Rhodobacter capsulatus SB 1003: one gene and its partner. The protein of the gene in region 1 interacts with the protein of each later gene in a pairwise test. Links are inferred from orthologs where the notes say so. Each region holds a gene or a part of one and is shown on either strand. Other genes may lie near its edges.

The links. Proteins that work in one complex are often made in the same cells at the same time.
Region 2: the proteins of tpiA (region 1) and pepT interact in binary tests that used the Escherichia coli proteins (3 or more experiments, as listed by UniProt). The link is inferred for Rhodobacter capsulatus SB 1003 from one-to-one orthologs.

What each region holds. Positions count from the first base shown.
Region 1 is NC_014034.1:1,724,097-1,731,443, reverse strand. Bases 1-2,793 are described here. They hold tpiA (triose-phosphate isomerase), read left to right. Parts: upstream 1-921; coding sequence 922-1,665; downstream 1,666-2,793. Other genes in these bases: cobA (uroporphyrinogen-III C-methyltransferase), read left to right, coding at 2,409-2,793; RCAP_RS07920 (Lrp/AsnC family transcriptional regulator), read right to left, coding at 1,818-2,279; RCAP_RS07930 (HesB/IscA family protein), read left to right, coding at 493-852; RCAP_RS07935 (alkene reductase), read left to right, coding at 1-422. Also shown: more of cobA, read left to right, coding at 2,794-3,200; RCAP_RS07910 (DUF2849 domain-containing protein), read left to right, coding at 3,197-3,511; RCAP_RS07905 (nitrite/sulfite reductase), read left to right, coding at 3,504-5,165; RCAP_RS07900 (phosphoadenylyl-sulfate reductase), read left to right, coding at 5,155-5,919; RCAP_RS07895 (DUF934 domain-containing protein), read left to right, coding at 5,916-6,302; RCAP_RS07890 (ferredoxin--NADP reductase), read left to right, coding at 6,381-7,271. UniProt on the Escherichia coli protein: Involved in the gluconeogenesis. Catalyzes stereospecifically the conversion of dihydroxyacetone phosphate (DHAP) to D-glyceraldehyde-3-phosphate (G3P).
Region 2 is NC_014034.1:379,848-385,054, forward strand. Bases 1-2,801 are described here. They hold pepT (peptidase T), read right to left. Parts: upstream 2,120-2,801; coding sequence 881-2,119; downstream 1-880. Other genes in these bases: RCAP_RS01805 (asparaginase domain-containing protein), read left to right, coding at 1-186; RCAP_RS01810 (hypothetical protein), read right to left, coding at 233-739; RCAP_RS01820 (Tex family protein), read left to right, coding at 2,225-2,801. Outside these bases: more of RCAP_RS01820, read left to right, coding at 2,802-4,534; RCAP_RS01825 (DUF294 nucleotidyltransferase-like domain-containing protein), read right to left, coding at 4,547-5,207. UniProt on the Escherichia coli protein: Cleaves the N-terminal amino acid of tripeptides.

The DNA of each region.
Region 1 (7,347 bases):
GCCCGGGGCGGGTCGGCGTGCGGCTCTCGCCCTTCTCGAACGCCAACAATATCGGCCTCGACAGCGACACGCCCGCGCTCTTCGGCGCCGCCATCGCCGCGCTGAACGACCGGCCGCTGGCCTTTGTCCATATGGTCGAGGGTCAGACCGGTGGCCCGCGCGACTGGCCCGCGGGCGAGCTGGAAGCGCTGCGCGAGGCGATCCGCGCGCCCTATGTCGCCAATAACGGCTACGATCGTGACAGCGCGCTGGCCGCGGTGACAACGGGCACGGCCGACGCGGTGGCCTTTGGCAAGCCCTTCATCGCCAACCCCGATCTGGTGGCGCGGCTGGAACGGAACGCCGAATGGAACCCGCTGCGGCTGGCGCAGATGTATGGCGGCGGCGCCGAGGGCTACACCGACTATCCCGCCCTGCCCTGATCTCTCCGGGCGGCCCGGCCGCTTGCCGGACCGCCCCCGCACGCCTATCTTGAGGCGAAAGGAGCCCCCCATGTTCGCACTCCCCGGCAAGCCCCCCGTCACCCTGACCCCCGCGGCCGTCGCCCAGATCGCCGAGCTGATGGCGCGCGAAGGCGCCGCCGGGTTCCGCATCGGCGTCAAGAAGGGCGGCTGTGCGGGCATGGAATACACGATGGAAATCGCCTCCGAGGCCGATCCGATGGATATCGTCGTCGAGGAAGGCCCGGCCCGCGTGCTGATCGCGCCGCTGGCCCAGATGTTCCTGCTGGGCACCGAAATCGACTACGAGGAAACGATGCTCGAATCGGGCTTCAAGTTCCGCAACCCGAATGTGGTCGAAAGCTGCGGCTGCGGCGAATCGGTGAAGTTCCGCGACGCGCCCGCGGGCTGAGGCCCATTTCTTGCTTGCACGGGCCGCGCGCCTGCCTAATCTGCGCCCGACTTTGGCAAGGAGGCAGGAATGCGCAGAAAATTGGCCGCGGGCAACTGGAAGATGAACGGCACCAAGGCAAGCTTGGCCGAAGTGGCGGCGCTGATCGCGGCGCATCCCGATCCGAAATCCGAAGTTCTGCTGTGCCCGCCCGCGACGCTGGTCGCGGCGATGGTGGCGACGGCGGCGGGCAGGATCGCGGTCGGCGGGCAGGATTGCCACATGAAGGCCGCGGGCGCGCATACCGGTGACATCGCGGCCGAAATGCTGGCCGATTGCGGCGCCTCCCATGTGATCCTCGGCCATTCCGAACGCCGCGCCGATCATGGCGAAAGCTCGGAGATGGTTTGCGCCAAGGCCACCGCTGCCCGCGCCGCGGGTCTGGTCGCGGTGATCTGCGTTGGCGAGACCGAAGCGCAGCGCGATGCGGGCGAGACGCTGGCACTGGTCGGCGCGCAGCTGGCGGGCTCGGTTCCGGACGGCGCCACCGCGGCGAATACTGTCATCGCCTACGAACCCGTCTGGGCGATCGGCACCGGCCGCACGCCGACGCTGGAACAGATCGCCGAAGTGCATGATTTCCTGCGCGCGGAACTGGTCGCGCGCTTCGGCGCCGAGGGCGAAGGCATGCGGCTTCTTTACGGCGGCTCGGTGAAACCCTCGAACGCGACCGAGATCTTTGCCACCTCGAATGTCGATGGCGCGCTGGTGGGCGGCGCTTCGCTCAAGGCCGCCGATTTCGGCGCGATCCTGAGCGCGCTCGACGCGGCCTGAGGCGAGGCTGGGGGCGCTGCCCCCAGACCCCCGGGATATTTGGAGCAAGATGAAATCAGCTCCGGTTGTTTTTCATCTTGCTCCAAATATCCCGGGGGGTGAATGGCCGCGAGGCCAGAGGGGGCAGCGCCCCCCTGCCCGGCCCGACCGGGTCACACCGGCAGAATCGTCGTCGACTTGATCTCTTCCATGCTCAGAAGTGCTGTGACGTTGTAGATCTTCACCTCGGAGATCAGCGCCTGATAAAACAGATCATAGGCGCGCGCGTTCTTCACCCGCACCTTCAGGATATAGTCGATATCGCCCGCCAGCCGATGCGCTTCCAGCACCTCGGGGCGCGCGCGCAGCGTCGCCAGAAACCGGCGCTGCCAGTCGGCTTCGTGTTCCGAGGTCCGGATCAGCACGAAGAAACAGGCCTCCAGCCCCAGCGCCTCGGCGTCGAGCAGCACCGTCTGCCGCCCGATCACGCCCAGATCCTTCATCTTGCGGATCCGGTTCCACACCGGGGTCTTCGACGAGCCCACCTTGCGCGCGATCTCGTCGAGCGACTGGCTCGCGTCTTCCTGCATCTGAAACAGGATCTTCCGATCCATCTCGTCCAACCGGACCGCCATTCGCCTTTTCCCCCGTTTTGCAGGAAATATCCTCTGTCGGAGCCAGGATAGAAAACGAAGTTCCTTATTCGCAAGGGGGCATGGCGCTCACGGGGAAAAATTTCCTATATTGCGCGAAAGGAGACCACCATGACCCAGATCCTTCGCACCTCCGAGACCCAAGCCCCCCGCCGCACGGACCATCGCACTGGCCATGTCACCCTGGCAGGGGCCGGTCCGGGCTGTGCGGATCATCTGACGCTGGCGGTGGCGCGGGCGCTGGCTGCGGCCGATGTGATCTTGCATGACCGGCTGGTCTCGGCCGAGGTGCTGGCGCTGGCCGGACCGCAGGCGGAGGTGATCGAGACCGGCAAGACCGGCTTTGGCGCCCATATGCCGCAGGAGGAGATCATCGCGCTGATGCTGGGCTTTGCGCAGGCCGGGCGCAATGTGCTGCGGCTGAAATCCGGCGATCCGGGCGTCTTCGGCCGTCTGGGCGAGGAACTGGACGCGCTTGAAGCTGCCGGGATCGGCTTCACCGTCCTGCCCGGGATCACCGCCGCCTCGGCCGCCGCGGCAGGCCTTGGGCAAAGCCTGACCGAGCGCGGCCGCAACCGCGAGCTGCGCCTGATCACCGGCCATGACGTCGCCGGTTTCGCCGAGGCGGATTGGGCGGGCCTTGCCCGTCCGGGCGCCGTTGCCGCGATCTACATGGGCAAGAAGGCCGCAAGGTTCCTGCAAGGGCGGTTGATGATGCACGGCGCCCTTGCCACGACGCCGGTCACGCTCGTAGAAAATGTTTCCCGCGCCGAGGAGCGCGTGATCGCCACCACCCTGGCCGATCTGCCCGCCGCCGCCGCGCGTCTGGAAGGTCCCGCCGTCATCCTGTTCGGTCTCGCCCCGCGCGCGGCCGCCGCCCAATCGCTCGAGGCCGTGATATGAGTCGTTCCTTCGTTCCGAAAGTCGTCAGCGCCAATGATCTGCGCGCCGGTCACGTCGTCTATTTCTCGGCCGCCGAGACCTGGGTGCGTGACATTGCAGAAGCCGAAGTGCTGACCGACGAGGCCGAGGCGCAGCTGCGCCTGCTTTCCGCGATGGGTCACACGACGGTTGCGGTGGGCGTCTATCTGGTGGATGTGACGCAAGGACCGCAGGGCCCGGTGCCGGTGGCGCTGCGCGAGCAGTTCCGCGCCAAAGGCCCCTCGATCCGCCCGACGAAAGAAGCCGCCGCCAAGGACGCCGCACATGTATGAATATTCCGACTTCGACGAAGCCTTCGTGCGCAACCGCGTGGCGCAGTTTCGCGATCAGGTGGCGCGACGGCTGGACGGCAGCCTGACCGAGGAGGAATTCCGCCCGCTGCGGCTGATGAACGGGCTTTATCTGCAGCTGCATGCCTACATGCTGCGCGTCGCCATCCCCTATGGCACGCTCTCGTCGAACCAGATGCGGGCGCTCGCCGATGTGGCCGACCGGTTCGACCGCGGCTATGGCCATTTCACCACCCGCCAGAACATCCAGTTCAACTGGATCAAGCTGACCGACACGCCCGACATTCTGGAGCGGCTCGCCGATGACGGGCTGCATGCGATCCAGACCTCGGGCAATTGCATCCGCAACGTCACGACCGACGCCTTTGCCGGGGCCGCCGCGGATGAAATCGAAGACCCCCGCCCCTATGCGGAGCTGATCCGGCAATGGTCCTCGGATCATGCCGAATTCCAGTTCCTGCCGCGCAAGTTCAAGATCGCGATCACCGGCAGCCCGGAGGACCGCGCCGCGATCCGCGCCCATGATGTCGGGCTGCAACTGATCCAGCGCGGGGGCGAAACCGGCTTTCGCGTGCTGGTGGGCGGCGGGCTGGGGCGCACGCCGATGCTGGCGCCCGAGCTGCGCGATTTCCTTCCGAAAGCCGATCTGCTGCCCTATCTGGAGGCGATCCTGGCCGCCTACAACCTGATCGGGCGGCGCGACAACAAATACAAGGCGCGGATCAAGATCACCGTCTTCGAGACCGGGATCGAGCCCTTCCGCGATCTGGTAGAGCAGGAATTCGAGCGTATCCGCCCGCAATTCACCGGCGCCGATCAGGCGCTTCTGGCGGAAATCACCCCGCATTTCGCCCTGCCCGATCTGGTCGCGAAAGACCCCGCCCCCTTTGCCGCGGCGCAGGTCACCGACCCGGCTTTCGCGGCCTGGGTCAAGCACTCGGTCACCGATCACAAGCGCCCCGATCATGCGGTGGTGACGATCTCGGTCAAGACCCCGGGCGAGGAACCGGGCGATGTCTCGGCGGCGCAGATGCGGGCCGTTGCCGATCTGGCCGATCTGCATGGCTACGGCGAGCTGCGGATTTCCCACATGCAGAACATCGTTCTGCCCCATGTCGCGCGCGCCGATCTGCCCGCCCTTCATGCCGCGCTGCGCAAGGTCGGGCTGGCGGCGGCGAATGTCGGGCTGATTTCCGACATGATCGCCTGCCCGGGGATGGATTACTGCGCGCTGGCCACCGCCCGCTCGATCCCGCTCGCGCAAGAGATCGCGCAGCATTTCGAGACGCTGGGGCTGGTCGAAACCATCGGGCCGCTGCCTCTGAAAATCTCTGGCTGCATCAATGCCTGCGGTCATCACCATCTGGGCGCCATCGGCATCCTTGGGCTTGATCGCGCCGGGGCCGAGAATTACCAGATCACCCTTGGCGGTGCCGAGGGCCCCGAAGCCGCGATCGGCGAAAAGATGGGGCCGGGCTTTGCCTATGACGCGGTTGTCCCGGCGATCGAGCGGCTGGTGCGTGCCTATCTGACGCTTCGGCTTTCGGAGGGCGAAACCTTCCTTGCCGCGCTGCACCGGCTTGGCCGCGAGCCCTTCCGCGCCGCGCTTTATGACGAGGCCCAAGATGCTGCCTGACATCGGCCCCCGCGTTGCGGGGCTGAACGAGCGCTACCGGCATCACGCCGCCATTTCGGTGATGGAAAAGGCGCTGGCCGATCCCGACACCGGGCGGGTGGCGATGGTCAGCTCGTTCGGCGCGGAATCGGTCGTGCTTTTGCACATGGTCTCCTTGATCGCCCCGGCGACGCCGGTGCTTTTCGTCGACACGATGATGCTGTTTCCGGAAACGCTCGCCTATCAGCAGGAGGTCGCCTCGAAACTGGGCCTGTCGGAGATTCGCACCATCCGCGCGACCAAGGCCGCGCTGGCGCTGGATGACCCCGACGGCACGCTTTATCAGTTCAACACCGATGCCTGCTGCAATCTGCGCAAGACCGTGCCGCTGGAAACCGCGCTTGCGGGTTTTGACGCCTGGATCACCGGGCGCAAGCGTTATCAGGGCGCGACCCGGGCCGAGATCGATTTCTTTGAAGTCGAAACCCCCAACCGGATGAAGATCAATCCGCTGGCGCATTGGGGGCGCGAGGATCTGGAAGAATACATGGTGCAAAACCGCCTGCCCCGGCATCCGCTGGTGGCCAAGGGCTATCCCTCGATCGGTTGCGCGCCCTGCACCTCGCCGGTGAAACCGGGCGAAGATCCGCGCGCAGGCCGTTGGCGCGGCTCGCAAAAGACCGAATGCGGCATCCATTTCATCGGCGGCAAGATGGTGCGGGTCAAACCGGCCGAGGACGCAACCGAAGGCAGCGACAAGGACAAGGTGGCATGAGCGTGATCGTGCGCGATACGGGCTTTGCGCCCGAGGATTTCACCGGGGTGGCCGTCGAGGTTCCCCCCACCACCGCCCCCGAGGCGCTGGCCGGGTTGATCGCGGGGGCAGAGCTCGTCAAGGTGCTTTTCCCCAGCTTTTCGGACGGGCGCGGCTTCACCCTTGGCCGGCTGATCCGCGACGCGGGCTATACGGGGCGGCTGCGCGCCAGCGGGCCGATCATCGCCGATCAATACGGCATGGCGCGGCGGTCCGGCTTTGACGAGGTGGAGATCCCCGAAGATCTGGCCGCCCGGCAGGGCGAGGCGCAGTGGCTCGCCCGCGCCGACTGGCAGGCGCATGACTATCGCGCGCGGCTGTTCGGCTCGGTTGCGACAGCGTGATCGCTTGACGCGAAAGGTCGCAGGCGGCATCTGCCCATAGTCATGGCACGCCGCCGCCTTTTGTGGTAATTGCGGCGCATGTTTCCTGCCGCGCCTTCGCATGCGCCGGTGCGGCGCTTCTTCATCGCCCCTTCGGGCCTCAAAGACGAGACGACCGTGAACGAGACCACGCCGATTGCCCCCGCGAAAGTCCTGCCCGATGCGCAGACGGTGACCTCTGTCCGGCACTGGACCGACACGCTGTTTTCGTTCCGCGTCACGCGTCCGCAGACGCTGCGCTTCCGCTCGGGCGAATTCGTGATGATCGGGCTGCTGGATGACAACGGCAAGCCGATCATGCGCGCCTATTCGATCGCCTCGCCCGCCTGGGACGAAGAGCTCGAATTCTACTCGATCAAGGTGCCCGATGGCCCGCTGACCTCGCGTCTGCAGCACATCAAGGTGGGCGAGCAGATCATCTTGCGCCCGAAACCCGTCGGCACGCTGGTGATCGACGCGCTTCTGCCCGGCAAACGGCTGTGGTTCCTGGCCACCGGCACCGGGATTGCGCCTTTCGCCTCGCTGATGCGCGAGCCCGAGGCCTATGAGAAATTCGACGAAGTCATCATGATGCACACCTGCCGCACGGTGGCCGAGCTGGAATACGGCCGCCAGCTGGTCGAGGCGCTGCAAGAGGACCCGCTGATCGGCGAGCTGGTCGAGGGCAAGCTGAAATACTACCCGACCACCACGCGCGAAGAGTTCCATCACATGGGCCGGATCACCGACAACCTCGCCTCGGGCAAGGTGTTCGAGGATCTGGGGATCACGCCGATGAACCCGGAAACCGACCGGGCGATGGTCTGCGGCTCGCTTGCCTTCAACGTCGATGTGATGAAGGTTCTGGAAAGCTACGGCCTGCGCGAGGGCGCCAATTCCGAGCCGCGCGAATTCGTGGTGGAAAAGGCCTTCGTCGGCGAAGGCATCTGAGCCTTCCGGCATTTCGAAACGGGCCGTCCTTCGGGGCGGCCTTTTTCTTTGGCGCGGCGGAGGACCAAAAGAAAAC
Region 2 (5,207 bases), 1.3 Mb from region 1 along the record:
GCGATTCTGGCGGCGCTGCGGGACGCGGTGGCCACGGGCAAGCGGCTGCGCGCGGTCAGCCAATGCGAGGCGGGCGGGCTGGCGCCGGGGGCCTATGCGGCCGGGGCGGCGCTGTGGGCCGCGGGCGTCGAAAACGGCGGCAAGGAAACACCCGAGGCGGCGCTGATCCGGCTTTGGCTGTCGTGACGGCAAAAGGGGCCCCGAAGGGCCCCTGTCGTCGCCTCTTGCGGGCTTATTTTGCGGGCGCGGTGGCGCTCAGCACGGCGGCGGCGACGGCTTCGACCGGTTTGCCCGAGGCGGTGCCGACGGCGGCCAGCGTGTCCCCGGGCCCGGTCACTTTCAGCCCGGCCTCGCTCAGCTTCGCCGCCAGCGTCGCGCCATCGGTGCCGAAAACCGGCGCCACATCGGCGATTTTCGCATTCATCACCGCCATCGCCAGCGCGAATTGCGGCGGACCCGACCGCCCCTCGCCCGAGGGGATCGCGAAGGGGATCGAGATCACCAGCGACACGACCAGCGCAATCCACATCGGCGCGCGCTTGACGTAATTGGTGACCGAGCGCCAGTTCTTCCAGACATGCAGCACGAAGGGCAGGATCAGCACCATCGACAGGATCTCGTGCATCTCGTGGAAGGTCGATTGCCCGACATGGAAAAAGAGCGCGACACCGGAAATCAGCGAGACCAGAAACAGCCCGGTGATGAAGGGCGTCGCATAGCGGTTGAAAAGATCGTTCATGACAGTGCTTTCTGTGGGGCCGGGTCATCCCTGAAGGATCAGGCCCGGGTGCCTTGGGAGGGGTCAGGTGTAAAACGCGAATGGCCGCAACTTTCGTCGCGGCCATCGGTCGAAAGGCGCAATCCCGGCTGCGGCAGGCTGTCACACCGGCTTTGCCGCCAGCTGCACCAGTCGCAAACAGACCTGCGTCGCCTTCTCCATGTCCTGCACCGAGACCCATTCCAAAGGCCCGTGAATGTCCTGCATGCCGGTGAAGATATTCGGGCAGGGCACGCCCATTTCCGTCAGCCGCGAGCCGTCGGTGCCGCCGCGGATCGGCACCGACAGCGGCTCGATCCCCTCGGCCCGGCAGGCCTTGCGGGCCAGATCGACCGGGGTCATGTCCTGTTCCAGCCAATAGCGCATGTTGCGGTATTGCGGCTTGATCGTGCAGGTGATTTCCGCCCGCGGCTCGGTCGCCGCCACCGCGGCGCAGACTTGTTGCAAGAGCGCCCCCCGCGCGGTGAGGCCATCAAGCTCGAAATCGCGCAGGATGATCGAAAATTCGACCTCGGCCGCGGTGCCGGCGATGTTGGTGATGTGCCAAAAGCCCTCGCGGCCGTCCACCACCTCGGGGGTTTGGGTCGCCTGCGGCAGCATCTCGATGATCTTCGCGGCCAGATGGAGCGCATTCACCATCTTGCCCTTGGCAGTGCCCGGATGGGTCGACACGCCCTTGACCTTCACCTTGGCGCCATCGGCCGAGAAGCTTTCATATTCGATCTCGCCCACCGCGCCGCCATCGAGCGTATAGGCGAAATCGGCGCCCAGATCCGCGGGCAGGCGGGCGTCGACGCCGCGGCCGATTTCCTCGTCCGGGGTGAAGGCGATCCGCAGTTTCCCATGCGGGATCTGCGGGTTGGCGATCAGATGCTCGGCCATCGTCATCAGGATCGCCACCCCCGCCTTGTCATCGGCGCCCAGCAGCGTCAGCCCGGAGGCGGTGATCAGGTCATGGCCCAGCTTCTCGCCCAAGTAAGGGTTGGCGGCGGGCGAATTCACCAGACCGGGGGCATCGGGGTAAGTGATCTCGCCGCCGTTGTAGCCGCGAATGACCCGCGGTTTCACGCCTGCCGCGTGATAGGCGGGGGCGGTGTCCATATGCGCCAGCATGCCGATCACCGGGCCTTCGGCCGTTGCGGGCACGGTGGCCAGCACGGCGCCATAGTCGGTCACCGTCACCTCGGCGGCGCCGATCCGGGTCAGCTCCTCGGCCAGCATCCGGGCCAGGTTCAGCTGAATCGCGGTCGAAGGCGAGGACGGGCTTTCCTCGTCGCTTTGGGTGTCGACGGCGGCGTAGCGGCACAGGCGCTCTTCAAGGCGGGGGCAGAATTCGGTCATGTCGGACTCCTTTTGCGCAATGGGACGCGACCGGGCGGAAGTGTCAAGGCTTGCCCCCTCGCGGCGGGGCGGCTACATCACGCTTCCGGCCGAACGGAGGACCCCATGGACACCGCCACCCGCATTGCCCGCACCATCGCCGAGGAAATCGCCGCGACCCCCGCGCAGGTCACCGCCGCGGTGGGACTGCTTGATGAAGGCGCGACGGTGCCCTTTGTCGCGCGTTACCGCAAGGAGGTGACGGGGGGGCTGGATGACACGCAGCTGCGCAAGCTCGCGGAACGGCTGGAATATCTGCGCGAACGCGAGGCGCGGCGGGCGGCGATTGTCGCCTCGATCACCGAACAGGGCAAGATGACGGATGAGCTGGCGCTGGCCTTGGCCCGGGCCGAGACCAAGGCGGAGCTTGAGGATCTGTATCTGCCCTACAAGCCCAAACGCCGCACGAAAGCGATGATCGCGCGGGAAAACGGGCTGGGGCCGCTGGTCGAGGCGATCTTTGCCGACCGCAAGGCAGCGCCGGAAAAGCTGGCCGAGGGCTATCTGTCCGAGGCTGTTGCCACGGTGAAGGAGGCGCTGACCGGCGCGCGGGAAATCGTCGCCGAAGGGCTGGTGGAAAACGCCGCGCTGCTGGGGTCCTTGCGCGACTTTCTGGCGCGCGAGGCCGTGATCACCGCGAAGCTGGTCGAGGGGCAGGCGGAAAAGGGCGCGAAATTCTCGGACTACTTCGACCACCGCGAACGCTGGGCCGATGTGCCCAGCCACCGCGCGCTTGCCATGCTGCGCGGCTCGAATGAAGGCGTGCTGACGCTCGATATCGGCCCCGACGAGGACGGCGTCGCCCGCGCCGAGGCGATGGTGGCCGCGGCGCTGGACGCCAAGACCCAGGCGCCGGGGGATGTCTGGCTGCGCGGCGTGGCGGGCTGGACCTGGCGGGTGAAGCTGAGCCTGTCGATGATGCTGGATCTGCTCTCGGACATGCGCGGGCGCGCGCAGGACGAGGCGATCAAGGTTTTCTCCCGCAATCTCAAGGATCTGCTGCTGGCCGCCCCGGCCGGGGCGAAGACGACTTTGGGGCTGGATCCGGGCATTCGCACCGGTTGCAAGGTTGCGGTCGTCGATGCGACGGGCAAGCTGCTGGCCACCGAGACCGTCTATCCCTTCCCGCCGAAATCCGATCTGCGCGGCACGCAGGCGGCGCTGATCCGGCTGATCACCGCGCATAAGGTGGACCTCATTGCCATCGGCAATGGCACCGCCAGCCGCGAGTCCGAGCGGCTGGTGGCGGAAACGCTGAAACTGCTGCCCGCTTCGGTGAAGCCGCCGACCAAGGTTGTCGTGTCCGAAGCCGGGGCCTCGGTCTATTCGGCGTCCGAACTGGCGGCGAAGGAATTCCCCGATCTCGACGTGTCGCTGCGCGGCGCGGTGTCGATTGCGCGGCGGTTGCAGGACCCCCTGGCCGAACTGGTGAAGATTGAGCCGAAGTCCATCGGCGTCGGCCAGTATCAGCATGACGTGGATCAGTCGAAGCTGGGCCGGGCGCTGGAAGGCGTCGTCGAAGATGCGGTGAACGCGGTGGGCGTCGATCTCAACACCGCCTCGGCGCCGCTTCTGGCGCATATCTCGGGCCTCGGGCCGGGGCTGGCCGAGGCGATTGTCGCGCATCGCGATGCCAATGGCGCCTTCAAAAGCCGCAAGGAATTGCTGAAAGTGTCCCGCCTTGGGCCGCGGGCGTTCGAGCAATGCGCGGGGTTCCTGCGCATCACCGAAGGTACCGAGCCGCTCGATGCCTCCTCGGTCCACCCCGAGGCCTATGATGTCGCCCGCGCCATCGTGAAGGCCTGCGGCCGCGATATCCGCGCGCTGATGGGCGACAGTGCGGCGCTGGCGAAACTGCGCCCGCAGGAGTTTGTCACCGAGAAATTCGGCCTGCCCACCGTGCGCGACATTCTGGCGGAACTGGAAAAACCCGGTCGCGACCCGCGGCCCAGCTTTGTCACCGCGACCTTTGCCGAGGGGGTCGAGGATATCAAGGACCTGAAACCGGGCATGCAGCTGGAAGGCACGGTGACGAACGTCGCGGCCTTTGGCGCCTTTGTCGATATCGGCGTGCATCAGGACGGGCTCGTCCACATCAGCCAGCTGGCCGACCGTTTCGTCAAAGACCCGCATGAGGTCGTCAAGGCCGGTGATGTGGTCAAGGTCCGGGTGACCGAGGTCGATGTGGCAAGGAAGCGCATCGCGCTGACGATGCGCAAGGATGGCGGCACTTCCGCGCGCGAGGACCGGGCCGCCCGCGGGCCGGAGCCGCAAAAGGGCCCGAAGGGGCGCCAGCCGATGTCGGCCGGGCCGAAGACGAGCCAGGCCACCGGCGGTTTCGGCGCGGCGCTGCTTGATGCGATGAAGAAACGCTGAGGGGGTCCCCCCTCAGCTCACTGCCGCGCGGCCATGGCCGATGGCGGACTGCATCGTGCGCACGACCACAAAGGCATCGCGCAGATGCGAGCGTTCCAGATCGCTGAGGTCCGAGGGAGCGAGGAAATTGTCCGCCGCCCGCCCGGCCTTGATCAGAACCGCCTGATTTTCCAGCCGCATCGTCGCGATCAGATCATAGGCCTCGATCAGATCGCGGGCGCCTGCGGCCGAAACCACCCCGGCTTCCTCGGCCGCCTTCAGCCGGGCACGGGTGTTCGTGGGCAAAAGCCGCCCCTGCAGCGCATAGATCCGCGCAAGGTCCACCACCGGCACCACCCCGTTCATCTTCATGTCGATGTGGTTCCTGTGCTCGCCCGAGCGGATCGTGGCGAAGCTGCGAATGAGGCCAAGGGGCGGCGCGTGTTTCAGGGCCGCCGCCGTCATGTGCATGACAAAGACCGAATTCTGCGCCGCCATCGCCAGAGTTTCCGCCCGCAGATCCTCGAACATCGCGATGCCGCCGCCGCCGATCGGGCGCAGATCGAACATCACCGAGGCCAGCATCTGCGCCTCCGGGTCGGGGCGCGAAATCCAGCCCGCGAAATAATCGCGCCAGACCCGCAGCGGCTGGCACCAGCGCGGATTGGTCGCCATCATCTCGCCCGGGCAATGC